2 regions of the Lipingzhangella rawalii genome follow, and region 1 is predicted to be linked to the other one. Evidence: riboswitches for the same ligand, from Rfam matches in the RefSeq annotation. Region 1 holds a riboswitch; the other holds the start of a gene.
What was found. A riboswitch is a leader RNA that binds a small molecule or an ion and turns the genes downstream of it on or off. The one in region 1 is predicted to bind glycine.

Region 1 (15,325 bases):
CGAGAACGGAATCGGGGCCCGCGGAGGACGACGCCGTCACGGTTGGGTAGGAATCGTCCGATTCCGGTTCGAGCGGGTGCTGTTATCCCCTACGCTTTGGAGAACCACACCGGGGTCGTTGACTGTAACGTCGGGACCGGAGGGCGGAGAGCACACCAGCGATGTCCAATTTCACGACGCGCGACGTTCATGAGCGTGCATGTCGAGGGCGAGACTCCTGGTGGACCGTATGGCTGGTGGATCCGCTTGCGGTGCCGCTCGTTCGGGTCACCGCGAACCGTACCTCGGTTACACCGAACCAGTTGACCGTGGCGGCCCTGCTTCTGGGCTTGGGCGCGGCGGCGTGCTTCGCGTGGGCATCCTGGCCGTTTCTCCTGGCAGGCGCCCTGCTTTATGCGTTGTGCTTTCTTGTCGACTGTATGGACGGCAAGCTGGCCCGGCTGACCGATCAGGAGACACTGTTCGGCGGCTGGATGGACTATGTCTTCGACCGGTTCCGGGTGCTGGTGTGTGCCATCGCGTTGATGGGCGGCCAGTACGCGGAGACGGGCAATGTGGTGTTTGTCTGGCTTGCCCTGGCGGTCGTCTTCTGTGACATGCTCCGGTACCTGAACGCGCTTCAGGTGTACAAGGTGCGGCGCGAGATGCGTTCCTACCTCGCGGCGGCCCTGGAACGCGCACGAGCGACCCTCACGATGCTGGAGCCGGGGCGTGGCGGGAAGGAACAGCGCTTTTCACAGTCCGCTCAGGAGGACACCCAAAGCACCGAGCAGCCCACGATGAGCGACTCGGGCGAGCAGGCGGTGTTGCGGCATGGAATCTCGGTGTTGGAGGGACTGCTGCGGGCGCAGAACGAGCGTGAGGCCGAGGTCGGCCGGGAGGCGGGTAAGGAGCCGGACCTGCGGTTGCCAAAGGTCGACCTGCACCTTCAGTTCCGTAGTCGGTTCCCGTGGTATCAGCGTTACTGGGATTTCCTGCGAGCCCGCCGTGTGCGCACCCACCTGGTGAGTGGGATCGAGTTTCAGATGGCAGTTTTCGTGGTGGCCCCCCTGGTCGGCATGTTCAGCAGCCCGGCCATCATCTGGGTAACGGTGCCGGTCGGGGTGGCGTTGCTCGCGTTCGAGATAGCGATTGTCTATAAACTGTGGCTGTCCACCCAGGACTTCTTCCGGGTGGTGGACGGCATCGAGGGTGCGTTGACGTTCGGACGTGCCCCGCAGGCGGGACTGCGATTGGCGGAGGGAAGCAGCTAGATGGCACGTGGCGGCGCCGCGCGGGAACTGGCCGAGAAGGCACGGGAGTTTGAGGAGACGCGTGGTCGGTTGGACGCCACGCTGCACGAGGTTGCCGAACGCACCCGTCCCGCGAATGTGGCCCGAAAGGGCGTTCAGCAGCTACGCGATCTCGGATCGCAGCTGCTGGATGGCAGTGCCCGCGCGAGCTCGCGGAACGTGGACACCTCCGAGGATTCGGCCGAGGTGCCGCGGGAGGCGGTGCTGTTGGGGGTCGGCGCCGGCGTGGTGGTGACGGTGGGTGTCGTGCTGTGGCTCCGTCGCCGCCGGATGGATCGGCGTCCGCTCGATTGAGCGGGGCCAGCTCGACACGGTGCGGGCGAGGACCGGGCCCGGTTGGTTCCCGCGTCCGCTAAGGCCTGCTTCGTGGAGTTGGGAACGAGGTTGGGCCCGGCCTGGCGACGTTCACCCCGTCCCCGGTCCCGTTGGCCGCTGTGCCGGAAAACGCTCCCCCGGGTAGCGGGATGCGTGCCACGGCCACCGCTACCCACACCCCGTTGACCGTCGTGCGGGGGAGCGCCCCGGAACAGGACACCACCGGTGACCCCCGTGGCGGGACGCCGTCGGCGGCCGAGACGGCGCGTGCGGGCAACCAATCACCGTCACCCGCATGTTCCCCCGGGGAGTTCCGGACGCGGGCGCATCCCTCGGGCCTCGCCTGGGCGGATCGGCGCGCATCAGCGCAGCCGACAGCCCCCATGCGGCCTCCGGAGAGAGTTCCCGGCCTGCGACCACGCCCACCGAGCCGGCCCGAGCAGCGTCCCACCCCACAGACACTCCAAAACCACGACCTGGTGTGCATCGACGCCGGGCACGGCGGAGCGTAACGGGTGCGGGCGGTTCACAGGAAGGCGTGACCTTCGCCCCGATAGGTGGGGACCGTGTCCACCACGGAGCGGGTGCCGTCCGCCGCGGTGTCGACAAGGTGTAGCTCGTTGAACCGTTCGCACAGTTCACCGGCCTTGGCGTGGCGGAGCCAGACCCGGTCTCCGATGGTCAGGTGGCTGGCTGCCGTGCCCCACATCGGGGTCTGTACTTCGCCCGCGCCTTCCATGGCGGTGTAGTGAAGGTGGTCCGGCATGTGCGGTACGGGGAGGCGGTCCCTGCCCGGTGCTCCCGAGGCGGGATATCCTCCGCCGAGGAGAGTGACCATACCGGGGGCGGGCCGGCGCGTGACCGGGAGCGCGAACATCGCCGCAGCTTGGCAGACGGTGTCTCGGTAGTGGTCGAACAGGGCGGGCTGGTACAGGCCGGAGCCGGCGGCGAGTTCGGTGATTGCGGGTTCGCGGCTGGTCGTGCTCACGCTGCCGGTTCCTCCACCGTTGACGAAGCGCAGGGGCGCAACCTCACGGATGGCTGCGATGATCGCGGCGCGTCGTCGGGCGAGTTCCCGTCGGGACCGCCGTTGCAGTTCGCGGATGAGTAGCCCGGTCAGCGGCCGTCCGGCCGGGGCGTCGCCGACCCCGGCGATCTGGGCTTCGTAGGCCATGACGCCCTCGAGCTGGACCTGGGGGCGTCGGTTGATGTCCCGAGCGAGGGCTGTGGCGTGTTCCGGGGTACGGATCGGCGAGCGGTGTGCGCCGAGTCGCAGGCGGGGACCGAGGGGCTGCCAGCTCGCGTCGATGTCGATGCATACGCGGATCGGCTCGGCTGGGGCGGGGGCGGCTGCCGCGATGAGGTCGAGGTGACGTACGTCGTCCACCATGAGGGTGACCGCGTTTCGGATGGCCGGGTCGTTGGCCAGGCGTTCGATTGCGGTTGTGTCCGTGGTCGGGTAGGCGACGACGATGTCGTTGCTCACGTCGGTGGAGGCGAGCCACAACGCTTCCGGGAGCGTGAAGGCCAGCACGCCGGAGAATCCCGGTTGTGCCAGCACGTGGCGGAGTAGCTCCCGGCAGCGCACGGATTTGCTGGCGACCCGAATGGGTACGTGGCTCGCCTGCTCGGCCAGGGCTGTGGCGTTTGCGCGGAAAGCGGTTCGGTCCACGGTGGCGAACGGAGCGGTGAGGTGGGATGTCGCCGTGTTGAGGGCGTGGAGTTGGGATATGCGGGTCATGGTGGTGAGCATGGCACAGCCATGTTCGCAGCGCCCAGGGGACTCTGTGGAGGAATCGCGCATCGTTCAGTTACTTTTAGCTACTTAGTGGTTACAATACGTAGTGAAGGAGGTTGATCATGAGCGATGCGGAACGCAAGTTCGAGGACCTTTCGGGCAAGGCCAAGGAGGCCGCGGGCAAGGTCACTGGAGACGACGACCTCGAGCAGGAGGGCAAGGTCGACCAGGCCAAGGCCAAGGCCGCCGAGGTCGCCGAGGATGCCAAGGAGAGCGTCAAGGAGAAGGCGAACGAGGCGGCCGACCGGATCAAAGACACCTTCAACCGGTAGGACCCGAACCGCAGGGGGACCGATGACTGAAACCAAGACCGCCGCCAAGGTGCCCAGCGCCCGGGACACCGCATCAGGCTCCGGGACGGGCGAGGGCAAGGAGCTCGTCACGTCGACCGGCCGAACCTCGATCGCGGACCACGTCGTCGCCAAGATCGCGGGGATGACGGCGCGGGAGGTGGGTGGTGTCTTTCGGATGGGCGGCGGTACCGCGCGTGCCTTCGGCGCGGTTCGAGAGCGGATTCCCGGTGCGACCAGCAATGTCGCGCAGGGTGTGACGGTTGAGGTGGGCGAGCGCCAGGCGGCGGTCGACATCGAGGTCGTCGTGGAGTATGGGGTTTCCATCCCCGATCTCGCGGCCGCGGTCCGTCGCAACGTCATCACCGGGGTGGAGCGAATGACCGGGTTGGAAGTGACCGAGGTGAACATCACCGTCGGCGACATACATCTTCCGGACGAGGACGGGGAGAGCTCCGCTCCCGCGAGTGAATCCCGGGTGGAGTGACCCCGGTGCACGACGAGGTGGACGCGGAAGTTACGACGTCCCCCGCCGACACCGCACAGAGAGTGGCTGACCGGGTGCGGGAGTGCCCGGGGGTGGTCGGGCTGTCCACAGGCCCGTTCGGCACCCTCGTCACTCCTGTTGTCGGCGGGACGATCCCCGGGGTGCTGCTCCGGGAGGACTCGGTCGAGCTCGGAGTGGTGGCTCGATACGGTCCACCACTTCCCGCGACAGCCACGGAGCTGCGACGTGCGGTACGGCCGCTGGTGCCCGGACGGGAGGTGCACGTGTCCTTCGTCGATCTCGTCGTCGAATCGCCCGCGGGTAACGGGCCAGATTCCAGGGAGGGATGACTGTGTGGCCGATCGCCGGGCTTGGGTTCGGGACGGTGCTGGGACTCGCCGCGGGTTTCGGGGGGTTCGGTGCGTTCCTCCTGGTGCTGGTGCTGGGGGTGGCGGGATTTCTCGCGGGGCGCGCCTTCGAAGGCGAGGTCGATCTCGCGGCACTGTTCACCCGCAGGGACTGAGCACGTGAACACCCGGAGAGGTGACCACGGTGTGCGCCGGAGGAAACGGGATCGCTGTGGGGCGTCGCGGCGCGCGTCGGTGCGGAGGTGCCGCACCGACGTGGTGCCACGACACCGCCGTGGCAGCGGCTGGGAGGTTCGATGAACGTGACGACGCTGCCCGCGGCGACGGTGCCGCGACAGCGCGAGGTTGATCCCGCGGGCCGGGGGACAACCACGATTCGAGAACGGGTGGTGGCCAAGGTCGCGCGCCAGGCCGTGGCCGAACGCGCCGAGTCCCGTGAGCTGGCGGGGTTTCTCGGTCGGCTGCGGGACGGGCAGGCCGCGGGGGTCCGGGTCCGTCTCAGCGGCAACGTCGTGACGGTGTGGCTGCGGTTGGCACTTGCCTACCCCGTGCCGCTGCGCCATGCGGTGGGGCAGGTCCGGGGCCATGTGCGCGACCGGGTGCAGGAACTCACCGGGTTGAGCGTCCGGCGTGTGGATATCGAGGTCACGCGACTCGAACGGGACCGTTCACTGCGGTGACCGTGTCCCAGGGCGCAACCGACGGTGTGCTCGGTTACGCCTGTGTCCAGGGCGGACGCGACGGCCAGGAAGCGAGGCAGGAGAAATGACAACGGTAGACCACGCGCTTGCCCCACCAGATCCGTTGGCCTCCCAACGTGCCCGTCGGACGGCGGTCCGTACGTTTCGACCGCGCCGTTCCTGGCCCGCGTTTCTGGCTGGAGCCGTCCTGGTCCTGGTGGCCGCGGTGGCGGCGGCCGAGGTTATTTCGGCCCTCGTAGGCAGCCCGTTGCGGATGCTGCCGTACCAGCAGGCAGCGAGTTACGCGGAGGGGGCGCGATGGAGCGACCCCTCGGTCCGGGTTGCCTCAGCCGTGCTGGCAGGTATCGGCTTGGTCCTGATCTCGCTGGCGGTGCTTCCCGGGCGGAGCCGCTGGCTACCACTGCGCACGGATGATCCGGACCTGGTGGTGGGGATCTCGCCAGCGGCCCTACGGCGGGCGTTGTCGAGTGCCGCCGAGGATGTGGACGGGGTGCGTCGGGCCCGGGTTCGTCTGGGGCGACGCAGCATTACGGTTCGGGTGCACACTGATCTGGGCGAGCCAGGGACGTTGCCCACCCAGGTGGAGACGGAGGTCCGGCGCCGCCTGTCCGAACTGGCGCCACTGCGCGACCTCAAAGTTCGCACGAACGTGCGCTACGCGAAGGCGTGAGGGCTGATGAGTCGGGGACGGCGGGGCCGGTCGCCCGCACGGGGGAACCGGTGGAGATTGGGCGCACTCGGAGTGGTGCTTTTGGTCACCGGAGGTGGTGCGCTGACCCTCGGGTGGCGCCTGGCTCCACAGGCGCTGATCTGGGACCGTGCCGCGGTGGAGAGCTATGTGGCACAGCCGTGGGTGCTGGGGGCCACTTTGGCTGTTGTGCTGGTCATCGGCCTGCTTGGGTTAAGATGGATGTACATCCAAAGTCGCACCGACACCGTTGGGCGGCTGCGGCTGGAACCCGGAACCACGGGCCCGGGGAGCGGGCCCGGACCGGATGGACGGTCCGGAATGCCCGCACGCGCGGTCCAGGATGTGGTTGTGGACGAGGTTTCTGGTTATCAGGGCGTACGTCGGGCCCGCGCACGGGTAACGACGTCTGTGCGTGAACCACACCTGCGGCTGGACGTGACACTCGGTGACGACACCGATGTCGCCGCCTTCTGGCGGCAGGTCCGGCAGCAGGCGGTCGAGCGGCTGCGGTCCGCCCTGGAGCTGGAGCACCTGCCCACGGTCGTCCGGATTTCGATGGCCGCACCGTCGCAGGAACGGGAGTTGGTTTAGAGTCCATAATGGACACGTGCCGGCGAAGGTCTCTGGGGGGAGCCTTCGCCGGCACGTCTTTTCGGTGGGGACACGATCCGGGGCACCTGCGATCCAACGTGTTCCCTCACCGGTTCAGCACTCGATGACGTTGACGGCGAGACCGCCGCGGCTCGTCTCCTTGTACTTGTCGAGCATGTCCCGGCCGGTGTCGCGCATGGTGGCGATAACCGTGTCCAGGGACACCATGTGGCTGCCGTCGTCGCGCAGGGCCATGCGGCACGCGTTGACCGCCTTGACCGAGGCCAGGGCGTTGCGTTCGATACAGGGGACCTGAACCAGGCCCCCGATCGGATCACAGGTGAGCCCCAGGTTGTGCTCCATCGCGATCTCGGCGGCATGCTCCACCTGTGCCGGAGTTCCCCCCAGTGCTTCCGCGAGTCCGGCCGCTGCCATGGACGACGCCGAACCCACCTCTCCCTGGCAGCCCACCTCGGCGCCCGAGATCGAGGCGTTCTCCTTGTAGAGGATCCCAACGGCTCCCGCCGTCAACAGGAAGCGCAGTACACCCTCGGTCGAGGCTCCACGTCCAAAGTGCAGGTAGTAGTGCAGTACTGCCGGAACGATACCGGCCGCCCCGTTGGTTGGGGCAGTCACCACACGTCCTCCCGCCGCGTTCTCCTCGTTGACCGCCAGGGCGTAGAGATTGACCCAATCGGTCGCGCCCATGGCGTCAGGTTCCGTACTGGGGGGAGGGCAGAGCCCTTCGGTGTCACAGCGGCCCCCAACTGCCGGTACAGCCGAGGGGCGCGACGGGGAACCCGCAGCCCGCCCGGCAGGGTGCCCTCGGTGGTCACGCCGCGGCGTACACAGGCCCGCATGACCCGCCAGATCTCCAACAACTCCGTGTGCACCTGCGCCCTGCTGCGGCCGAAGGCCAGCTCGTTGGCCAGGACGAGGCTACTGATCGAGCTTCCGGTTTCCCGACAGTGTCCAAGTAGCTCCGCCGCACTGGCGAACGGGTAGGGAAGCGGGGTGTCCTCGACCCCGATGCGGTCCGCCCCCACCGCGTCCTCGTCGACGACGAAGCCGCCGCCCACCGAGAAGTACACCCGCTCCAGGAGGTCGACACCGTCGGCGTCCCGGGCGACGAAGCGCATGCCGTTGGGATGCCCGGAAAGGGTCTGTGCGCGGTGGAACTCCAGGTCCTGCTCGGGGGAAAATCGGGCGTGCCGGTCAGGGCCCAGCGGGATCCGGGACTCGGCGCGAACCCGGGCCACCAGCGCGTCCACCCGTTCCACGTCGACCTTCTCGGGCATCTCACCCAGCAGCCCCAGGACGATCGCGCGGTCCGTGCCGTGCCCCCTGCCGGTGAGCGCCAGGGATCCGTACAGGTCGACGTGTAGCTGCTGGGTGCCGGCGGCCAGGTTCGACTCGACAACCGTGTCGACGAACCTGGCCGCCGCGCGCATTGGCCCCACGGTGTGTGAACTCGAGGGGCCGATACCGACCTTGAACAGGTCGAAAACACTGATGGCCATGCGGTTCCTCCCTTCCGTACATACGCCCCTGGTTGGATGAGGCCCGGTGCGGGCCCCGGGTCGTCGGGGCTGGAGGGGAGGTGTGGCCGTGCCCCGTGACGCAGGCACGCAGTGACACAGTGACACAGTGACACAGTGACACGGCCACGGCCCCGAACGGCTTAGCTCAGCCCCGGATACAGCGGGTGTTTCCGCGCCAGGCCCTGCACACGCTGCCGCAGGGCGGCGGCATCGTAGCTGGGCTGAAGCGCGAGCGCGATGATGTCCGCGACCTCGGCGAAGTCTTCGTCACCGAAGCCACGGGTGGCCAGCGCTGGTGTGCCGATCCGAAGCCCGGAGGTCACCATCGGCGGGCGGGGATCGTTCGGTACCGCGTTGCGGTTGACCGTGATCCCGATCTCGTGCAGCCGGTCCTCGGCCTGCTGCCCGTCCAGCTCGGCATTGCGCAGGTCGACGAGGACGAGATGCACATCGGTGCCACCGCTGAGCACACTGATTCCGGCCTGCACCGCATCGGCCTGTCCCAGGCGTTCGGCGATGCGTTGCGCCCCGGAGACGGTGCGCCGCTGCCGTTCGGCGAAGGCCTCACTCGCCGCGAACTTCAGCGCCACGGCCTTACCCGCGATCGCATGCTCCAACGGGCCGCCCTGCATGCCGGGGAACACCGCAGAGTTGATCTTCTTGCCGTACTCCTCCTTGGCGAGGATGAGGCCGGCCCGCGGACCACCCAGGGTCTTGTGGGTTGTTGTGGTCACGATGTCGGCGTGGGGTACCGGGTTGGGGTGCTCCCCGGCCGCGACCAGACCCGCGAAGTGGGCCATGTCCACGAGCAGCAGCGCGCCGACCGAGTCAGCGATGCGGCGGAACCGCGCGAAATCCAGCTGACGCGGGTAGGCGGACCATCCCGCGACGATCATCCGAGGCTGATGCTCCTTGGCCAGGCGTTCGACTTCGTCGTAGTCAACGAGGCCGTCCGAGGGGCGGACATGGTAGGCCACGGCGTTCAGGATCTTGCCGGAGTAGTTCAGCTTCATCCCGTGGGTGAGGTGTCCCCCGTGCGCGAGATCCAGGCCGAGGATGGTGTCACCCGGCTGGAGGAGCGCAAAGTACACCGCTGTGTTCGCGCTTGCGCCGGAGTGCGGCTGCACGTTGACGTGCTCCGCCCCGAACAGGGCCTTGGCCCGGTCGATGGCCAGCTGCTCGATCACGTCGACGTGTTCGCAGCCACCGTAGTAACGCTTCCCCGGGTAGCCCTCGGCGTACTTGTTGGTCAGTACCGAGCCCTGCGCCTCGAGCACCGCCTGCGGAGCGAAGTTCTCCGAGGCGATCATCTCCAGGGTGTCGCGCTGTCGCGCCAACTCGGCGTCGACGGCTGCGGCCACCTCCGGGTCCGCCTGATCGAGGGGCAGGTTGAAGAGGTCGGGCTGCTGCTGGGGATGGTTGGCAACCATGCGGTTTAACTCTCTCCTTCGGTGAGCTGCGTGTACTGCTCCGGGGACAGCAGGTCGGTCGGCTCCTCGGACAGATCCACCTTGAACAGCCATCCCTGCCCGTAGGGGTCGCTACCGACGATCTCGGGGTCGTCGGACAGGGCCTGGTTGACGGCGACAATCTCTCCGTTCACCGGGGCGTAGATGTCACTGACCGACTTGGTGGATTCGACCTCGCCGCAGGTTTCCCCGGCGGTGACGGTCACCCCGACCTCGGGAGCCTCGACGTAAACAATGTCGCCGAGAGCCTCCGCCGCGTAGGCCGTGATGCCGACCGTGGCGACGCCGTCGGCGATCGCCACCCACTCGTGTTCGCTCGTGTAGCTCAGCTCTGCGGGAACGCTCATTCCACTCTCCAGGAAAGTCTGTCGAAAATCTGTGGGCTGAACCGCCGTTCGTGGCGGTGCCCCAGCTATCGGGGACGCTTGTAGAACGGCAACTGGACGACGTCAACGGCCTCGGCCCGTCCCCGCACGTCCACGGCGAAGGAGTCGTTCCCCTCCGCCGTGCCAGCCACCTCGGCCGACGCCGGATCGACGTAGGCCATGGCGATGGGACGCCCCACCGCGGGGGAGGGCGCTCCGCTGGTGACGACACCAACCTGCTGGCCGTCGCGCAGTACCGCGTACCCCTCTCGGGGTACCCGTCGGCCACGGCCAACCAGCCCCACGAGTCTACGCCGCGGCCCCTCCTCCGCGCGGGCGGCCAACGCCGAGCGTCCCACGAAGTCGCTGGGCTTCTCCAGTTTCACCACGCGTCCGAGCCCCGCCTCGAACGGGGTCAGCTCGGTGGACAGCTCGTGACCGTACAGTGGCATCCCGGCTTCCAGACGCAGCGTGTCCCGCGCGGACAGGCCGGCGGGGATCAGACCATGGGCCTGACCGGTCTCGCTGAGCGCCTCCCAGACCTCGGTGGCGACGCGGGGGAGGTCCGTTGTGGAGTACAGGAAGATCTCGAACCCGTCCTCGCCGGTGTAGCCCGTGCGCGCCAGCATCGCGGGATGTCCGGCGACGGTGGCCGGATGGCCTGCGTAGTACTTGAGGCTGTCCAGATCGGCGTCGGTATGGGGGCGTAGGATCTCCACGGCCCGTGGCCCCTGGAGCGCGATCAGGGCGTAGTCGGACGAGAGGTCGGTCATCTCGGCGTCGAATCGGGCCACACGTTCGCGCAGTGCGGCCTCCACCACGTCCCGGTTCGCGGCGTTGGCCACGACGAGGTACTCGTCCTCGGCGAGGCGGTAGACGATCACGTCGTCCACCACGCCCCCCTGGGTATCGGTCATCATGGTGTAGCGGGCCCGCCCCGGGGTGACGGCGGACAGGTGACCCACCAGGGCATAGTCCAGGGCCTCGCCGGCCTGGGGGCCGCGCACCCGGAGCTCGCCCATGTGGGACAGGTCGAAGAGGCCGGCGGCTTCGCGAACGGCCTGGTGTTCACTGGTCTCGCTGCCGTAGCGCAGCGGCATCAACCACCCGGCGAAGTCAACCATGGTGGCCTGGAGCCGCTCGTGGGTCTCGTGGAGGGGAGTATGCCGCGGTGGGGCGGCGTCGGTGCTGGTCTCGGTCATGGGCACTCCTGAGAGGACGGCCGTCGGGCACGGCGTTGCCGGCCTCCCCCTCTGTCATCTGTGCCTGAGAGCTTCGCCGCCGGTCCGGGACCGGCGACTTGCACCTTCGGCGAGGGGCAGCGTTGCCCCTACTTTCCAGAGTGGTCTCACCCGCACGGTCCGCGACGCCTGAGAGGTTCTCTGGGGAGGAATTGCTCCTTCGGCGGTCCGCGCTGGCTGCGGGGACACTCTCCCGTGCGGGGTCAGTGACACGACCCAGCCTAGCAGTGCCTCCTGTGGCGCCACGGGAAGGCCGGGATGGCGAGGCGGCGATGCGGCGCACGCCTGCCCGGTCGGGTATGAACGCGGATGCCTCAGCCGCGGTTCTTGCGACGTTCCCGAACGGACTCGGCCAGTTCGTCCAGGACCTCTTCCGTGGTGTCCCAGGCCATGCACTTGTCGGTGATGCTCTGCCCGTAGGTGAGGGAGCCCGGATCGACAAGCGGCTGGTTCCCGGCTTCGAGGAAGCTCTCCAGCATCACCCCGACGATGCCGCTCTCCCCGCCGGCGATCTGCGCGCCGATGTCGGCGACGACACCGGGCTGGCGGAGGTGGTCCTTACCGCTGTTGGCGTGACTCGCGTCGATCATGACCCGCCGCGGTAGCCCGGCCCCTGCAATCAGATCGAGTGTCGCCGCGACGTTCGTGGCGTCGAAGTTGGGGCCGGAGCGGCCACCACGCAGGATGACGTGGCAGTCCGGGTTGCCGCTGGTCGTGACCACGGCCCCCGAACCCGCCGGATCCACCCCGAAGAAGGTGTGTGCGCCAGCCGAGGCCCGGCAGGCGTCCACGGCCACCTGGATATCCCCGTCAGTGCCGTTCTTGTAGCCCACCGGCATGCTCAGGCCGCTGCCCAGTTGACGGTGCACCTGGCTTTCGGTGGTACGGGCCCCGATAGCTCCCCAGGTGACGGCGTCCGCGATGTACTGCGGGGTGATCGGGTCCAGGAACTCGGTGCCGGCAGGCAAGCCCAGCGAGCCGATGTCCAGCAGGAGCTTGCGGGCGGTTCGCAGCCCGCGGTGGACGTCGTAGCTGTCGTCCAGACCAGGATCGTTGATCAGGCCCTTCCAACCCAGGGTGGTGCGTGGTTTCTCGAAGTAGACCCGCATCACCAGGCACAGTTCGGGACGCAGGCGCGGGGCGAGCTCGGCCAGTCGCCGGGCGTAGTCGAGCGCCGAGGCGGGATCGTGCACGGAACAGGGGCCAACCACCACCAGCAGCCGGTCGTCCTCTCCCGACAGGACCCGGGTGACCGCCGTACGGGACTCCTCGACCAGCGCGGTCGGTTCCGGTCCCATGGGAAGTTCCGCGAGTATGTCGGCAGGCGATACCAGTGGCTGGTAGCTCACCACACGGGTGTCGTTCGTGCGAGACATGTGTGCCCTCCCTCGGTTTTCCTGCCCGAACGCACCCTAGCCGGTGCGCGGGCCGGTGTGGCACCGAGGCGAAGACGTGTGTCGTAGGGCACGCAGCCGGTGCTTCGGGGCCGCGGCGACCGGCCGCGGGACCTTGGGGGATGTCCCGCGAGGCGCAACCCGCGGTATTCCGCGCATCTAGGATGAGTGGCGATGGACGAACTGCGTGGACACCAGGCCACCTGGCGGTTTGACGGCTCCGAGATCCGCATTCGCTACCACACTGGCTGGTTCAAGGACGAGCTGCTTCAGGAGCTGGGAAGCTGTACGGTCCCGGTCGAGGCGGTGGCGGCGGTGGACTTCCGGGTCGGGACCGGGCGTCGGAAACCGTGGGCCATGGCGCTGCGGCTGCGGGAGGGGGCGGACCCCTACACGGCGGTGGGCGCTCAGTTGAGTGAGTCATCTCAGCCGTTCCGACTCACCGGCAGCCATAAGCAGGAGCTGGTCGCCGAGTACTACGCTGACCAGATCGCCTTCGCGGCGGGTGTCGCCGATGGTGCGGAAGCGGCGCCGCCAGCGGATCCCGCCGTCGCCACCAATCTTGTCCCGGCGTTGCCGGTCCACATCCAGACCTCAGAGGGGACGGGGTCGTTCGATGGCGCCACGGTGCGATTCGTGTGGGCCGGGTCCGAGGCCAGCGGACGCAAGAAGCGCGAACAGCGCCGGGAGTTCGCCCTGTCGGATATCCGCGATGTCGAATGGGTGCCCTCGGATGGCTGGGAGTGGGGACATCTTCGGATTCTCTCGGGCGCCGGTGGTACGGCCCGGGAGGGCCCCCCGACCAAGCCCAAACACGATGTCACCTGCCTGCTCTGCGACGAGGGTGCGGAGGGTGCGGCGACACTGCTGCTGGCGGCGACGATTCGCGCCTACCACTGGGCTCTGGCCAGCCCGGCGGCGCCGCACACTCGGGGCAGTGGTGCCGTAGCCGCCGCACGCGAGGCGCCTGAGCTGGAGTCCTCCCAGGACAGTGCCGACTCCGCGAGTGCGGTGATCTACGAACGGATCCGCCAGCTGGCCCAGCTGCACGCGGAGGGCATCCTCACCGACGAGGAGTTCGCCGCCAAGAAAGCCCAACTGTTGGATCGGCTGTGACCGGCCCGGGCTATCGTCCGGCCGCGGCCAGGGCCTCCGTCCAGGAAGTGGATTCGGTGAGCAGGCGGCGGTAGCGCATCACCTTCGGGGTGGACCGTAGGCCCAGGATGCCGGTGAGTCGACCCTCGCGGCCGAGGAAGGCCACGAACTTCCGCTCATCCGGTGACCCGTGCACGATCTCCACGTCGTCGGCGGGCGCGGCCTGACCCAGCAGTTGGAACTTCATCCCGTACTGGTCGGACCAGACGTATGGCACCGGTGCGTAGACCTGCTGGTTCTCGGGGGAAGCCAGCAGATTGTGTGCCACAACGGCGGCCTGCTCGCGGGCGTTGGTCCAGTGCTCCAGCCGCAACCGACCGAAGTGTGGATGTGGCCAGTTCGCCACGTCCCCGACCGCGTACACGTTCGGTGCCGAGGTGGCGCAGAACATATCGCAGGAAACATCGCCTGCCCCGGGAACCAGCTCGATCCCGGAACCGGCCAACCATTCCGTGTCCGGGGCCACCCCCAGGCCAGCGACCACGAGTGGAGTATCGACCGTGCTTCCGTCACTGAGGAGGACACGCTCCACCCGCTCGGCACCCTCGAATCCGGCCACGCCGGCACCCAGCCGTAGTGCAACGCCGTGCTCTCGGTGGATGTCGGCCACGATCTCCCCAAGGCGCGGGTGCAGCGGGCCAGCCATCGGGGTGTCGGCCGCGTCCACGAGGGTGACGTCGAGTCCCAGGTGCCGTGCACTGGCAGCGACTTCGGTGCCGATGAACCCGGCCCCGACCACGACCACACGGTCATGCGTGGCGAACGCACGACGGATGGCGTCCGCGTCGTCGAGACCGCGCAGCGTGTGGACCCCGGCGAGGTTCGTTGCTGGTCTGCGGGCCCGGGCGCCGGTGGCGATGACGAGCCCGTGGTAGCGCACTGTGGAGCCGTCGTCCAATGTGAGCAGGCGGTGCGCGGGGTCCAGCGCCCGGGCCTGCCGGCCGAGCCGGAGATCCAACCGCAGTGCGGCGAGGTCGCTGTTGTCGCGGAGTGCCACGCGCGTGTGCGCCGGATCGCCGGTCAGGTACTCCTTCGACAGTGGCGGGCGGTCATAGGGGGGGTGTCGTTCCTCGCCCACGAGGACGAGCGGACCGGTGTATCCGCGGTCGCGCAGCTCCTCCGCCGTGCTGAGCCCGGCCACGCCGGCGCCGACGATGACGATGCCGTCCGGTTCGCGGGCACCGCTACCACTCGGGGATTGAGTCACACGGACCACGACACCTTTCCGTGGGTTGGGAGCCGATTGCGGTCGAGGCCGCTCACCCGGACACGGGGCGCACCACGCCGACCGGCTGGCCGCCACCGAGCACGGTACCGGTGCGCAGTTCCTCGACCGGGCCTGCGGACAGGTCCAGGTCGGTGATCTCGGCGAGAGCGGCCAGTGCGGCCACGGTCCGGGCGCGCAGACCCTGGTCGCCGTCGCTGATCTTCACGGCGACGGTCTCGCCGGTGGCAGCGGCCACGACCATGACTCCGTCTGCTCCCTGCTTGGAGATCAGTCCCGGAACCGCCTGCATCAGGACGGTGTCGTGCCGGCCGGGACCCGCGACGTACTGGGGATAGTCGCGCATCGCCGTGACCACGGCATGCCGATGGGAGTCGCCGGTGCCCGCGGTGAGGGCGTGGA
Region 2 (15,325 bases), on a different contig from region 1:
TCTACGTCGACTGGGAGACGGCCGGAGACGACCCGGGCAACACCTTCGTGCAGGGGGTTGCGGGATTGGCCGGAAACCTTGCCGTGCCCGAGGCCGTGGGTGTGGTGTTCGCGACCGTGGTCGTGGTCAGCTTCGCGGCCACCAGCCTGGACACGGCCGTGCGGCTACAGCGCTACATCATCCAGGAGGTCGCCCACATCTCCCACGGGGTGCTGCGTGACGGCCCGGCCGGCCGTGCCCTACGCACGCTGTCCCGCAACGTCACCCTGGCGACCGTGCTGGCCGTGGCGATCCCATTCGGCCTCGCGATGGTTCCGGGCGACTTCGCCGTGGGTACGCTGTGGCTGTTGTTCGGAACCACCAACCAGCTCACTGCCGGTCTGGCCCTGGCCGTGATCGCGGTATGGGTGACCAGGAACGGCCGTAATCCGATCATGGTGCTGATCCCCCTGGTCTTCCTGGTGGTCATGACCACCTGGGCCCTGGTCATCCAGCTTCTGGACTTCGTGCGTTCCGACGACGTGCTGGAAGTGTTCCTCCTGGCGCCGCTGGACGCGGTGATCCTGGTCCTGGCATTGTGGATGGTCGTCGAAGCGGCAATCGCCCTGCGCCGTGCCTGGAGCGGCCGCAGTGAGGACCCGGCGGGCTCCCAGACCGGGGCATCCGTCGATGACAGTGGTGATCAGAGCACATCCGCAGACTAGGACGACCCAGCAGCCGGTCCTGCTGGCCAGGGAGGTTCTGCGTAGCCCATGCACCCCATCCAGCCGGAGCAGCCGGAGCAGCCGCAGGAGCGTCCGGGCCCGGGAATCCCGAACGGGAACCCGGCCCGGCGCGCCTGGCAACGGGTGGTGTGGGCTTGGCGTCGGTTCGACGCTTTCCACCAGGCGGTCTTCGACTCCCGCTGGGGTCACGCCCGGGAGCGTGAGGCCCGGCGGCAGGCGGACACGATGCGTGCCCTGGTGTTGCTGGAGAGCCTCGGAGTCGCCAACCCGGTGGCCTACGAGACGCTGGATCTGGTCCCGTATCTCGTCGCCGACCTGCACGACTGGCATCGGCGTATGGGGGCCGAAACCTTCGGTGAACCTCAGGTGTGCTGTTGAGCGTGCAGACCGCGGGCTCGGAACCGATCACCTTCTTCGGCGGGAAGGGTGGTGTGGGAAAGACCACCATGGCCGGGGCCTTCGCCCTGGGGCAGGCCGCGGCGGGCCTGCGCACGCTGCTCATCTCCACGGACCCGGCGCACTCGCTGGCCGACGTACTGGGCACGCCACTCGGAGACACCCCGACCGAGATCGTGGCCGGACTGTGGGTGTGGGAACCCGACGGTGAGGACGCCGTGCGGCGCCGCGTCGCAGAGGTCGTCGAGGACGCCCACAGCGTCGTGCCGGCCGAGATCATGCCCGCGGTGCAGCGCCACCTCCGCCACGCCACCCAGACACCGGGAATGGTGGAGTCGGCCCTGGCCGACCAGCTTATGGGTGCGATGGAGCGTGTCCCTGAGGAGTTCGACTGTCTCGTGGTGGACAGTGCCCCCACCGGGCAGTTGCTGCGGATGGTGAGTCTGCCGAGCCTACTTACCCCATGGGTACAGGGACTGGCCCGGCACCGTGATCGCGCCCGGCGCGCCGAGGCCCTGGCCGTTGACGCCATCGGCGGGGATGATCCCGACGGCCAGACCGACCCGCTGCTTCAGCGTCTACACGCGCGCCGGATCCGCCTGGAGACCACGGCACGACGGCTACGCGAAGAGTCCGAGGTGCGGCTCGTGTTGCTCCCACGTCGCATGGTGCTGGCGGAGACCCAACGTGCCCGACGCCAGCTGGAAGAAGCTGGGCTGCGTCTCGGACCCGTGGCACTCAACCAGGTTCCGGTGGATGCCGACCCCGCGATCCTGGCCGAGGTTCGAGAGCGCTTCGGCGACTGCGGGCTGATCGAGCAGCCGCTGCTGGCCCAGGAACCGACCGGAGTACAGCGACTGCGGGACCTCAGTTAACGCCGGTGCCGCCGCGCGGCAACCTGGATACCCGGGTTCCCGGTTCCGCATCCTGTCAGTGCGTGGCCGAGAATGGTGGTGGGGCGTTCCGGCGAGTGACGACTGTGGGGAAGAAAATCCCGACCGTGGTTCCGCACGTCCGTAACCGGCGATATGCACGCGATGGGTAGGCTCGACAACGGACCGGGAGGTGGGGTGGCGATCCACGTGACAGCGGAGCACTCCGGATCGGAACGTGTCTGGACGTTACCGAACGCATTGAGTTGTGCGCGGATACTCGGTGTCCCGCTGTTTCTCTGGCTGGTCCTCGTTCCCGAGGCCGACTGGTGGGCTCTGGGGGTCCTCGCCTTCGCGGGTGTCACCGACTGGCTGGACGGCAAGATTGCACGGGCCTGGAACCAGGTCAGCCGGGTCGGGATGTTGCTCGATCCAATGGCGGACCGGCTCTATATCTTCGCGGCGGTGCTCGGTTTGGTCATCCGGGACGTGGTGCCGGTCTGGCTGCTCGTGGCGCTGGTACTTCGGGACGTGCTGATCGTGGCGGCACTTCCGGTGTTGCGCTACTTCGGTTACGGGCCGTTGCCCGTGAACTTCGCCGGTAAGGCAGCCACCCTGTGTCTGCTCTACGCCTTCCCTCTCCTCTTCGTTGCCGGGACTCCCGGTGTCGCGGGCGATGTGGCCGAGATTCTTGGTTGGGCATTCGCGATTTGGGGAACTGCTCTCTACTGGTGGGCCGGCGCACTGTACGCGGTGCAGAGCTGGAAGCTGACTGCGCATACGCGGGCCCGATAACTCCCCGCCACCCGGACCGAGAGGAGCGGCGTGTCTGTGACCAGACAACACACTCCGGACTCCCCAGCAGAACCGTCAGTGCACCGTGGGCAACCTGGACTGGGGAGGTGGATCTAGTATGCGGGCTGTTGTGATGGCCGGTGGTGAGGGCACCAGGCTGCGACCGATGACGGCGAACCAGCCCAAGCCCCTGCTGCCGGTGGTGAACCGCCCGATCATGGAGCACGTGCTGCGCCTGCTCCGCCGGCACGGGCTCGACGACACGATCGTCACCGTGCAGTTCCTGGCGACCCTGATCCGAAACTACTTCGGTGATGGCGAGGAACTCGGGATGAACGTGCGTTACGTCGCCGAGGAGGTGCCGCTGGGCACCGCCGGGAGTGTGCGCAACGCGGAGCAGTACCTGCGGGGGGAACCGTTCCTGGTGATCTCCGGGGATGCGCTGACCGATATCGACCTCAGCGACATGATCCGCTCGCACCGGGAGCGGGGGGCCGCGGTCACGATCGGTCTGAAGCGGGTGGAGAATCCCCTGGAGTTCGGGATCGTCATCATCGACGACGAGGGGCGGGTCCAGCGCTTCTTGGAGAAGCCGACCTGGGGGCAGGTCTTCTCCGACACCGTCAACACCGGGATCTACATCATGGAACCCGAGGTGTTGGACTATGTCCCCCAGGGGGAGGTGGTGGACTTCTCCGCCGACGTGTTTCCCCGCATGCTCGCCGACGGCCATCCGCTGTACGGATATGTGGCCGAGGGCTATTGGGAGGATGTGGGGACACACGAGAGCTACCTGCGTGCCCAGGCGGATGTCCTCTCGGGCAAGGTCGATGTGGAGATCGACGGTTTCGAGGTCTCGCCGGGGGTCTGGATCGCCGAGGGGGCGGACGTGGCCCCCGACGCGGTACTCAAGGGTCCGCTGTACGTCGGCGACTATGCCAAGGTCGAGTCGGGTGCAGAGTTGCGCGAGTTCACGGTGCTCGGGCGGAACGCCGTGGTGCGTTCGGAAGCGTTCCTGCACCGTGCGGTGGTCCACGACAACTCCTACATCGGTGCCAGCAGTAACCTACGCGGCTGCGTCATCGGTAAGGGAACCGACGTCATGGCCGGCGCCCGAATGGAGGAGGGGGTGATCGTCGGGGAGGAGTGTGTCGTCGAGTCCGAGGCATACCTCGCCAACGACGTCAAGGTCTACCCCTTCAAGACGATCGAGGCCGGGGCCGTCGTCAACAGCAACGTGATCTGGGAGTCTCGGGGCCAGCGGTCCCTCTTCGGGCCACGTGGGGTCAGCGGACTCATCAACGTCGAGATCACGCCGGAACTCGCGGTGCGTCTGGCCAGTGCCTACGCCACGACCCTGCGCAAGGGTGCGACCGTGACCACCTCACGTGACGCCTCGCGTGCCGCGCGCACCCTCAAGCGGGCGGTGATCAGCGCGTTGACGGCCGGAGCTATCGACGTGCAGGACCTGGAAGCCACACCCCTCCCGGTGGCGCGGTTCCACACCGCGCAGGGCGGAGTCGATGGGGGAATAGCCCTGCGCACGTCGGTGGGGGATCCCCAGTCCGTGGACATCCTGTTCCTGGACGACCAGGGCGCGGACCTGTCCCCGGCTGCCCAACGCAAGCTGGAGCGGGTCTTCACCCGACAGGAGTATCGTCGGGCCTTCCCCGGCGAGATCGCGGAACTGTCCTTCCCCTCCCGTGGCTTGGAAACCTACACGCACGAGCTGGTACGCACGGTCGATCTCACCGGTGTGGCCGATGCCGGCCTCAAGGTCGTGGTGGACTGTGCCGGCGGCACCGGTGCGCTGATCCTGCCGAGCCTGCTCGGACGTCTGGGCGTGGACGTGCTCACGGTCAACAACCGGCTCGACGAGGCGTTTCCGACCGACACGACCGCCAAGGAGATGCGGGATCTGCAACACCTGGGCGAGCTCGTGGCCTCCGCGCGGGCTGACCTTGGCGTACGGTTCGACCCGGTCGCCGAACGCCTGTCCGTGGTTGACGAGAAGGGCGAACTCGTTCCCGGTGACCGGGCTCTGCTGGTGCTGTTGGACCTGGTGGCGGCGGAGCGTCAACAGGGTGCGGTTGCACTGCCCGTGACCACCACCCGAATCGCCGAGCAGGTGTGCAGCGGACACGGGGTCTCGGTTCGGTGGACGGCGACCGCCACCGACCAGCTCACCCGGGCGGCGACCAGCCCGGACATCATCTTTGCCGGTGATGGGCGCGGCGGTTTCGTGATTCCGGAGTTCTCCCGAACGAGTGACGCTGTCGCTGCGTTCGTGCGACTGTTGGGGCTGGTGGCACGTGCCCGGTTGTCGTTGAGTCAGATCAACGCGCGGATCCCGGGGGCGCACCTGCTGCGTCGGTCGGTGCCCACACCCTGGGCGGTGAAGGGAAGTGTTATGCGGGCCGTCGTCGAGGCGGCCGGAGACCGCACGCTGGACACCACGGACGGCGTGCGGGTAGCAGAGCAGGACGGATCCTGGGTGCTGGTGCTTCCCGATCCCTCCGAAGCGGTCACCCACCTGTGGGCGGAGGCCGACGATGGAGCAACGGCCCAACAACTGCTGGCGGAGTGGGCCCTGGTGGTGGAGAACGCCGACGCCTGATCCCCTGGTCGTGGCCCGGACCCCGAACCGGGCCACGACCACCGGAACCACTGGCACACGGGGCCGTCGGGCCCGGATATGGTTTAGAGTCGAGTGCTCCAGGGCGGGATGGACGGTGGTGGTCGGTGTAGGGACGCTGTGCAGCGCCAGTTGCGTACAGAGCCGGCCTTGCGACCGCCACGGGGTCCACACGCTGCGTGGAAGGCGCGGTAGCGTAGAGGTGAGCCCTGACCAGCGAGTTCGCCACGGAGTGTCGGGCACTTCGGCAGCGATCGCCCCGGAGCACGCACATATACAACACGTACCGCCGTACGCGGGGTAGGAGGCCGAGCCGAGACGATGCCGAGCGTTCACTGCACGCAGTGCGGTCACGCCGTTGCGGATGATGCCCGCTTCTGCTCCAACTGTGGAACCCCGCTCCAGGCGGGTAGCACCCGCGGATCTACCGGCCAGCGTTCCCGGGACTCCGCCGGCGAGACCACATCGACCATATCCATCTCCGGGATCCAGGCTCTGGACACCGAGACCGACGCCGAGGAACCTGCCGAGTCTCCGTCCGTGGAGGCGCTGCCGCCAGGTACCGCCCTGTTGGTGGTCAAACGTGGCCCCAACGCCGGCAGCCGTTTCCTGCTGGACTCGGATGTCACCACTGTGGGGCGCCACCCCAACGCCGACATTTTCCTGGACGATGTCACGGTGTCCCGTCGACACGTGGAGTTCTACCGGCGCGGTACCTCGTTCGCCGTGCGCGATGTGGGCAGCCTGAACGGGACCTATGTCAATCGGGAACGGATTGACGAGGCCGAACTCGGGGGCGGCGACGAGGTACAGATCGGTAAGTTCCGTCTGGTCCTGGTGACCAGTTCCCAGCGCACCTGAGTTCTCGACGTTTACGGCTGCTTCCGGTCGGACAATCTTCCGGACAGATCTGAACGGACCTGGACAGCTCGGACGACCACGCGCATCCACCGTGCCGCCGCACGGTGGATGCGTCGATCCGGTGGCGGTGCGGCGCGCGGCGGGTAGCGGTGAGAAAACTGCCTCCGTGTGGCCGCGGGCGCGCGGGGTACTGTGAGAATCGAGGCGCAGCCCCGGGTGGCAAGTGCCGTTGTCCAACGCGCCGAGTCGTGGGACGGAGCCGCAGTGAAGCACATGGAGGTTGTCGGCGTCCGAGTCGAGATGCCCTCGAATCAACCGATCGTCCTACTCAAGGAGACGGATGGGGAGCGCTATCTACCCATCTGGATAGGTGCTGTGGAGGCCACGGCCATCGCCCTCGCACAGCAGGGAGCAACCCCGGCGCGTCCGCTGACGCATGACCTGTTCCGCGACGTTCTCCAAGCGCTGGACGCCAGTCTGGAGACGGTCAATATCACCGGGCTCCAGGACGGGATCTTCTACGCCGAGTTGGTGTTCGCAGACGGGACCGAGGTCAGCGCACGCCCGTCCGACTCGATCGCCCTGGCGTTGCGAATGGGCGCGGCGATCTACGCTCACGAGGACGTCATTGATGAGGCGGGAGTGCCGATCCCGGACGAGCAGGAGAACGAGGTCGAGCGGTTCCGGGAGTTCCTGGACCAGATCAGCCCCGAGGACTTCGGCCGCACCACCTGAGCGGGGCCGGCCGGGCGCGCCCCGAGCTGGGCACGGTGGCACGGCGTGCGGTAACTGTGCGTGGCCGTAGGTCCTGTGGTGCTCCCGCCGCCAGCTGGGGCGTGCTCCGGGCTCGCCGGCGGGATGAACCGAGGATGGTCCCGGGCACAGCGTCCGTCGATCCCTGTGGATGGTTCCGCGACGCGCCGGGGCATGTCGTTGACGGTGTCCGCAGCCCCCGCCTAACGTGCTACCGAATGCAACCTGCGGCGTAACCCAAATCTCCCCGTGTCGAATCGTCGCAGGTCGAGAAGCCGGAGGTTCGGCGTGGCGGTCACCAGCGGAAGCAAAGCCTCCGACCACAGACAGGCAGCGCTGTTGCGCGCCGGAGAGCAGGGCCTACTGTGTGACGAGAGCGTAGAGGCGCTGCCTATGGATATCGGTTATCGCGCTCCCGCAGCGTGCACGGCCGCGGGCATCACCTATCGACAGCTCGACTACTGGGCACGAACCCAGCTCGTCGAGCCGAGTAGGCCTGGGCACGGTTCCGGCGAGCGTGGCTACTACACGTTCGCCGACATTCTGCTCCTTGCTGTCGTGAAACGGCTCTTGGACGTCGGTATCTCGCTTCAGCAGATCCGGATGGCGGTGACCCAGCTTCGGGAGCGTTCCGCCGCCGATCTGGCCCAGATCACCCTCGTGAGTGACGGGGTCACCGTGCACGAGTGCACCTCGACCGAGGAGGTGGTGGACCTGCTCCAGGGCGGGCACGCGGTGTTCGGTATTGCCCTGGGACAGGTCCGGCACGAACTCGAACACGCCCTTGGGGAACTGCCCGGCGAGCCGGTGTCGCGCGTACCCACCACTCCAGAGGAGGCCGGCGCGGAGTATCCCGCGGATGAACTGGCCCGGCGGCGGCGACAGCGCAAAACGGGATAGACGCCCTCCGGACTCCCCCGATGGCGACGTCCCGCAGTCGATCCACGTGGCCGGGGATAGACACCCTGGTTGGCACCCTCCCGGTCGATGCTCCGGAGGCAGGACGCGGCAGGGTGCCAATGTTCTCACTGCCCCCCGGGGGAGGGGACTCTTGGTGATCGATCCACCTCAGCTACAGTGGGACACCCACAACGAAATAGTGCGAGCCGCTGATACCGCGCGGGAGAGTCCCCACCCGTAGGGGCGCCGAAGGTGCAACCTCCCCGGAACCTCTCAGGCCCACAGGACCGCGCGGCGGAGGCCACTCTGGAGCAGGAGGCGACAGAGGGGGAGACCGTGTAACCGGCCCGAGTGGGCCAGCGACCGGGAGGTCTCCATGGCGGACCCAGTGAACCAGCAGTACGCGAACCGGCAGGTCGGTTTCGTAGACCGACACATCGGACCCACTGCCGACGAGCGTGCCACGATGCTGGAAACCGTGGGCTATGCGAGCACGGCGGAGCTCATGGCCGCGGCCGTGCCCGAAGGAATCCGCACCAGCTCAGTGGACGGTACCCTGCCCCAGGCAGCCGGTGAGGACGAGGCCCTGGCGGAGCTGCGCACGTTGGCGCAGCGTAACGAAGTCCGGACCTCGATGATTGGTCTCGGCTATCACGACACCCTGACGCCACCGGTGATTCGCCGCAACATTCTGGAGAATCCCGCCTGGTACACCGCCTACACCCCGTACCAGCCGGAGATTTCGCAGGGGCGGTTGGAGGCGCTGCTCAACTTCCAGACCATGGTCACGGATCTGACGGGGCTGGACGTCGCCGGGGCGTCCTTGCTGGACGAGGCGACGGCCGCCGCGGAGGCGATGACACTGGCGCGGCGGGTCACGAAGAAGGCGGGGGACACCTTCGTGGTGGACGCCGATATCCTGCCGCAGACTCTGGCGGTGCTGCGGACCCGGGCCGAGCCGCTGGGGATCGATATCCAGGCCGTCGACCTGTCTGACGGGCTGCCCGATGTGGACCTGTTCGGGGTACTGGTGCAGTACCCCGGGGCCAGCGGTGAGCTCCGGGACCCACAGCCGATCATCGCCGCCGCCCACGAACGGGGGGCCCAGGCCGTGGTTGCGGCCGATCCGTTGGCGTTGACGATGGTGCGTTCGCCGGGGGAACTGGGGGCCGACATCGCGGTGGGGACCACCCAGCGGTTCGGGGTTCCCATGGGGTTCGGTGGCCCGCATGCCGGATACATGGCGGTGCGGTCCGGGTTGCAGCGGCACCTTCCGGGACGCCTCGTGGGCGTGTCGGTCGACGTCAACGGGACCCCGGCCTACCGGCTGGCCCTCCAGACCCGCGAACAGCACATTCGCCGGGAGAAGGCCACAAGTAACATCTGCACCGCCCAGGTGCTGCTTGCCGTGATCGCCGGGACCTATGCGGTCTACCACGGTCCCGAGGGGCTACGCGCCATCGCCGAGCGGGTGCACGGCCACGCCGCGCGGCTTGCTGCTGGGCTGCGTGCGTCCGGGGTCGACGTGCAACACGACTCCTTCTTCGACACAGTTCGGGCCCGGGTTCCCGGGCGGGCACAGTCGGTTGTGGACGAGGCTGCCCGGTTGGGGATCAACCTGCTGCGGGTGGACGCCGACACGGTGGGGATCAGCTGTGATGAGGCCACCACCAGCGAGCACGTCCGCGACGTTCTGCGGGCTTTCGGCGTGCCCAGCGGTACGGCGGAGACGGCGGCCCGAGCCGAGTCCGTGGATCCGGCGGCGACCTCGGGGCAGCTACCGGTCGCGCTCTCCCGGGAGGTGGACTACCTCCGCCATCCCGTCTTTCACAGTCACCGCAACGAGACGTCGTTGTTGCGGTATCTGCGGGGCCTGGCGGACAAGGACCTGGCTCTGGATCGCACCATGATTCCGCTGGGGTCGTGCACCATGAAGCTCAACGCGACCGCGGAGATGGAGGCGATCACCTGGCCGGAGTTCGCACGGCTGCATCCGTTGGCGCCGCTCGAGCAGGCCGAGGGTATGGTCACCCTGGTGCGGGACCTGGAGCGGTGGCTGGCCGACGTCACCGGCTATGACTCGGTGTCGCTACAACCCAATGCGGGCTCGCAGGGGGAGCTGGCCGGGCTGATGGCGATCCGTGGCTATCACCGTTCCCGTGGGGAGACGGACCGGGACGTGTGCCTGATTCCCTCGTCGGCGCACGGAACGAACGCCGCCAGTGCCGTCATGGCCGGGATGCGGGTGCGGGTTGTGGCCTGTGATGACAACGGCAACGTGGACCTGGACGACCTGCGGGCCAAAATCACCGAACACGGGAAGCGGCTCGCCGCGATCATGGTGACCTACCCCTCGACGCACGGCGTGTACGAGGAGACCATCACCGAGGTCTGTGCCCTCGTCCACGAGGCCGGGGGGCAGGTGTACGTGGACGGCGCCAATCTCAATGCTCTGCTCGGGTACGCCAAGCCGGGGGAGTTCGGGGCCGATGTCAGTCACCTGAACCTGCACAAGACCTTCTGCATCCCGCACGGGGGTGGCGGCCCCGGGGTCGGCCCCGTGGCGGTGCGGTCCCACCTGGCCGGGTTCCTCCCCAACCATCCGAGCCAGCCGGATGCCGGGCCGCGTACCGGAGTTGGTCCGGTCTCGGCGGCCCCCTTCGGTTCCGCCGGGATTCTTCCCATCTCGTGGGCGTACATGCGCATGATGGGGGGTGGCGGTTTGCGTCGTGCCACCGAGACCGCCGTGTTGAGTGCGAACTATGTGGCCGCACGCCTGGCCCCCTACTTTCCGGTGCTCTACACCGGAGCGAACGGTCTGGTGGCGCACGAGTGCATCCTGGACGTGCGGGGACTGGCCAAGCAGACCGGCATTACGAACGAGGACGTGGCCAAGCGGTTGATCGACTATGGGTTCCACGCGCCGACCATGTCGTTCCCGGTCGCGGGGACGCTGATGGTGGAGCCGACAGAGAGCGAGGATCTCACCGAACTCGAGCGGTTCTGTCAGGCGATGATCGCCATCCGCCACGAGATCGACCGTGTGGCGGAGGGGAGTTTCGACCCCGAGGACAATCCGCTGAAGAACGCTCCGCACACCGCCGAAACCCTCATCACCGAGGACTGGAAGCATCCCTACACGCGCGTGGAGGCGGCCTACCCGCTCTCCAGCCTGCGCCACGGAAAGTACTGGTCCCCGGTTTCCCGTATTGACCAGGCCTACGGTGACCGGAATCTCGTGTGCTCCTGCCCGCCCCCGGAGGCGTTCCAGGAGTAGGCACCCACGGGACCCAGGGGACCCACGCGGTGTGGCCGTGCAGCAGCAACGGCCACACTGCGTGGACACCCCGGCTTCAGGTGGCGGGGCCACTCCGAGGCGCCGTCGGCAGCGCAACGCCACCGCGAGGCCATCTCCCGGCGCCGGTGGGCGGGGCTGCGCACCGATCGCCCACCAGCGACACCCACACGCACCTTCCCCTCAGAGGATGCCGTCCTGCCAGGGGCCCCAGATGGCCAGGGTCCGCCCAGGACGTGCGTAGCTGTCCGAGTCGCGGGGGTCGCCGCTCGTGCTGCCCTGGAGGTTGACGAACAGAACCGAACCGTCTGGGCTGAACGTAGCTCCGGCCCACTCGTCTTCGGTGTCCCCGTCGATGCAGAAGGGGAAAACCTGGCCGTTGCGGGTCAGACCCTGGAGGGCAGGGCCGCTGCGGCTGGTGTCCTCACACAGCAGCAGGCTTCGCCGAGGCGACACCGTGATGTTGTCGGGAAAGGACAGCACGTCCCGGTCCGGTGACTCGTACACCAGGCTGAGCAGGCCGCCCGCGTCCCCGGCGGGGCGGAATTCCCAGACCTGGCCCTCGTTGGCGTCGCCGCCATCGGTGGACACGAGATACACCGCACCGTGTCCCCACGTGCAGCCCTCCAGCCGACCGAAGGTGGCCGCTCCCTTGGCGATTCCCTGGTCGTAGACGGCCTGGGGATTGTTTTCGGCCTCCGCTGGATCCGGGTCGTCGATGTCGACCCACTCCACCCGCATGGGTCGGTTGCGGCGCTGCCCGGAGCGGGTGTCGTAGGCCCATGCGTCGCGGACCTTCAGCATCTGGACCCGTCCGCCGGCGGCGAGGTTTCCCGGCACCTGGGGGATGTAGCGGTAGAACCCGGCGGTGTCGCGGTCTTCGGTCTGGTAGACGATCCCGCTGCGGGGGTCGAGGGCCACCGCCTCGTGCACGAACCGGCCCATTGCGGTGATCGGTTCGGGGGTGACCTCGCTGCCGGCGCCGGCGGGGACCTCGAACACGTAACCGTGCGGGCGCTGCCAGCCGGACTCCACCCCTGCCGTGGTTTCTTCGCAGCTGAGCCAGGATCCCCACGGGGTCGGGCCTCCGGCGCAGTTGACGATGGTGCCACTCAGCGACTGCCAGATCCGTTCCAGTCGCGGTGTCCCGTCCGCTTGCAGTCGGAGTTGGATGGTCGAGGTCCCGCCGCCGCCCCTGGAGTCGTAGCGCTGGGCGGGGCTTCCGGCCGGGAGTGCGGTTGTGGGCGCGCTGCGTTCTTCGTGGTTACGCACCAGCCGGACAGTGCCCTCCGGGCCGGGGAACGCGGCCATTCCGTCGTGGCCCAGGGGAGTGCGGTGACCGTCGTCCATCGTGGTTCCGGCCAGCCCGAACAGGGAGAAGTCGAATCCGTCGGGCAGGGCGAGGGTCTGCTGAAACCCCGTCTGCGGGTCGGTGCGGGTGACGTCGCGGAGGGGACCGTAGCCGCCGGTTTCGGGAGTGGTACTGGTTGTGGTGTCGAGTTCGGCGAGGGCGGCTCGTGCCGCCAGGCCGTCCATGGCCGCGAGTGCGAACGCGCCCCCGCCGACGACCAGTCCGCTGCGAAGAAACGATCGGCGATGGGGGGTACGGGGAGGCTGGTTCACGTGTAACTCCTCTCGGCGTCGGGCCGGCCGTGGGTGGCGGCCAGCCACGGGCCCGGTGGGAGACCATGGACTCAGTCGGGGGAGAACAGCCGTGCAGCGGTACGGGGCGCGACAGTGTCCGTTGGATGAACGGTGCGGTGGCTCGATCCCGGGCGGGGGTCAGGTCGGCGGGTTGCCGATAGTGACACTGTGCACGCCGGGTAGGTCCCGTAGCTGGGAATTCAGAGTGGTCACGGGCTGGGTGCGGGGCGCTCGGACCATCAGCTGAAGCGTTGAGCCTTCGGTCGTGGTCATGAGCCGGGTTGCGGTGGATCCGGGGAGTCGGGAGTTCACCTCGGCGGCTAGGTCCACCGGATCCTGGTCCGGACTGAGTTCCAGGGTGACGAGCTGGTTCGGGCGGTTCACGGTGAGCTCTGCCGATGCCCGCTTCAACACCCGCAGGACCAGGGGGGCGATCACGGCAGCGGCCAGCGCTGCCGTCCACGAGCCCAGCCCCACGGCCACCCCCATGGCCGCGGTTACCCACAGCGAGGCGGCCGTGGTCAGGCCGTGCACGGTGAGGCCTTCGCGCAGAATCGCGCCTGCTCCCAGGAAGCCGATTCCGGAGGCCACCTGGGCTGCGAGGCGGCTGGGGGAGATGTCGTCGATGGTGAGTCCGGCGAGGGTAAACAGGACGGCTCCGAGCGCCACCAGGATATGGGTGCGCAGTCCCGCACGTTGCGCCTCAACCTCGCGCTCGAAACCGATGATGCCGCCGAGCAGCACAGCGGCGGCAACCTTCGCGAGTGCCATCCACTCCACGCCCGGCAGCCTAGCAAGGACCGGGGCGTAGCGTTATGTTCCGTGTTCGTTTCGGATTGGCGTGGCGTGCACTATCGCTGGCGGCGACGCCGCATTCTTATTAATCTACAATGTAAAGGTGAATCTAGGGTGCACACCCCACAATCACGAACCGCTACTCTCCCAGGAGAACCGGTTGCCGTCCGGTCGCACCGGGCGCGCACACGCAGAGTGGAGCCTTGTTGACCTCGAACTCGCATACCGGGCCGGTCCACTCCAGCAGTGCGGATGTGGACGCCACGGCTGGGGAGGACACACCGCCCGTCGAGCTGTGTGCCCAGGCTCGCGACCTGGCTGAGCATGGCTACCTCAAACGCTCCGCCCAGGTGTACAGCCGGGCGTTGGAGTGCGCCCAAGGCGCCGACCGGGCGCGTGCCGCCCTCGGGCTGGCCGTGGTACGCCACGATCTCGGGCAGTTCGAGGATGCGCGGGAGGCGGCGCGTATCGCCATCGACACGGGGCACCCGGAATTCGCCCCCCGGGCGGCGGCCCATCTCGCCATGTCCTACGAGCAGCGTGGGCAGGACGCCGCCGCACGTGACGTCTGGCAGCAGGTCCTGAGCCTCGACACGGGGGGCCGCTACAGCCCCACCGCTCACTATGGCCTGGCCCGTATCGCCGAGGACGCGGGGCAGCCGGACCAGGCCGAGGCGCACTGGCATCAGGCACTGACGGCCGATGACCCCGAACTTGCCGCGCAGGCGGCACGGGAGTGCGCGCAACGGCGGCTGGCCCGCGGGGAACTGGAGGCTGCGGAGCAGGTCCTGCGGGAAGCGCGCACGGGAAGCCCCGACCCGCCGTTGCGACTGCTCTCGGCGGCCACCCATGTGGAACGGGCGATCGCGGAGGCAGAGGCCGCCCTGACGGAGTGCGAACCCGACCCTGAGTCCGGGCGCAGCCCACATCCCGACACGGCGGCCGCCGCGGTGGAACTGCTCGCCCGTCTCCTGGCTCTCCGCGGTGACACCGACGCTGCTGTCGAAGTGTGGCAGCACGGGCTGGACCACGCGGACTCCGCCGTGGCGCAGGCCGTGCGGCAGCGGCTGCGCCGCGGCTTCCTGGAACCGGACACCGACCCGGACAGCCAGGACCCTACGCAGACGAGTCCGCAGGAACCACCGCCGGGACGAGGCGACCCGGAGAGGCCAGCACCGTGGTGGGATGACTACATCGCGGCGGCGGTGGCCTCCGAATCCACCCCCATGCTGCTCGGAGAGCTCTTCGTCGCGCTGACACGAATGTATGCCCCGGTGGCTACGGCCCATGCGGCACAGGAGACCAGTCCCGACGCATTGCGGGCAGCGCTCGCCGAAGTATTGCGAATACCCGGCGACTACCTGTGGGGGCGCGCCCTGCACGACGACTTTCGTGAACGTATGCGGCGTGCCGCCAGCAGCACCACCCACGTCCTTCCCGAAGGCTGGCCGGACGGCACGCTCTGAACGCACGCAGAACGAGGATCGACACCGTGGACCCACCCCTGGAAGCTCGGATTGAGACTGCTCGTGGCCCCGCGGCAGTAACGTTGTACCGTCCGGAGACGACAGCGCCCGGCGCCCGGAACTGTCTGCTGGTTCTCACCCACGGGTCCGCGGGGGGTGTCGACGCCCCGGACCTGGTGGCCACTCGG

Region 2: another riboswitch for glycine. It lies ahead of gcvP (aminomethyl-transferring glycine dehydrogenase); the one in region 1 lies ahead of gcvT (glycine cleavage system aminomethyltransferase GcvT).

What each region holds. Positions count from the first base shown of each region.
Region 1 covers NZ_JAVLVT010000009.1:18,658-33,982, reverse strand. Annotated here, with positions in the region: gene RIF23_RS16835 (CDP-alcohol phosphatidyltransferase family protein) at 1-50, shown strand, start outside; gene RIF23_RS16830 (CDP-alcohol phosphatidyltransferase family protein) at 162-1,253, shown strand; gene RIF23_RS16825 (DUF3618 domain-containing protein) at 1,254-1,586, shown strand; gene RIF23_RS16820 (alanine racemase) at 2,134-3,360, opposite strand; gene RIF23_RS16815 (CsbD family protein) at 3,468-3,677, shown strand; gene RIF23_RS16810 (Asp23/Gls24 family envelope stress response protein) at 3,700-4,182, shown strand; gene RIF23_RS16805 (Asp23/Gls24 family envelope stress response protein) at 4,188-4,532, shown strand; gene RIF23_RS16800 (hypothetical protein) at 4,529-4,705, shown strand; gene RIF23_RS16795 (Asp23/Gls24 family envelope stress response protein) at 4,847-5,230, shown strand; gene RIF23_RS16790 (DUF6286 domain-containing protein) at 5,316-5,921, shown strand; gene RIF23_RS16785 (Asp23/Gls24 family envelope stress response protein) at 5,997-6,533, shown strand; partial or broken gene RIF23_RS16780 (L-serine ammonia-lyase) at 6,648-8,053, opposite strand; gene RIF23_RS16775 (serine hydroxymethyltransferase) at 8,215-9,504, opposite strand; gene gcvH (glycine cleavage system protein GcvH) at 9,510-9,890, opposite strand; gene gcvT (glycine cleavage system aminomethyltransferase GcvT) at 9,956-11,110, opposite strand; glycine riboswitch at 11,256-11,355, opposite strand; gene RIF23_RS16760 (3-deoxy-7-phosphoheptulonate synthase) at 11,464-12,525, opposite strand; gene RIF23_RS16755 (DUF4429 domain-containing protein) at 12,718-13,659, shown strand; gene RIF23_RS16750 (NAD(P)/FAD-dependent oxidoreductase) at 13,670-14,905, opposite strand; gene RIF23_RS16745 (asparaginase) at 14,958-15,325, opposite strand, start outside.
Region 2 covers NZ_JAVLVT010000001.1:612,935-628,259, reverse strand. Annotated here, with positions in the region: gene RIF23_RS02805 (carbon starvation CstA family protein) at 1-704, shown strand, start outside; gene RIF23_RS02800 (cory-CC-star protein) at 753-1,103, shown strand; gene RIF23_RS02795 (ArsA family ATPase) at 1,100-1,996, shown strand; partial or broken gene RIF23_RS02790 (CDP-alcohol phosphatidyltransferase family protein) at 2,204-2,779, shown strand; gene RIF23_RS02785 (mannose-1-phosphate guanyltransferase) at 2,907-5,405, shown strand; gene RIF23_RS02780 (FHA domain-containing protein) at 5,745-6,284, shown strand; gene RIF23_RS02775 (bifunctional nuclease family protein) at 6,549-7,019, shown strand; gene RIF23_RS02770 (MerR family transcriptional regulator) at 7,326-7,937, shown strand; glycine riboswitch at 8,148-8,237, shown strand; gene gcvP (aminomethyl-transferring glycine dehydrogenase) at 8,314-11,214, shown strand; gene RIF23_RS02760 (PhoX family protein) at 11,416-12,855, opposite strand; gene RIF23_RS02755 (MgtC/SapB family protein) at 13,015-13,647, opposite strand; gene RIF23_RS02750 (tetratricopeptide repeat protein) at 13,878-15,137, shown strand; gene RIF23_RS02745 (alpha/beta hydrolase family protein) at 15,164-15,325, shown strand, end outside.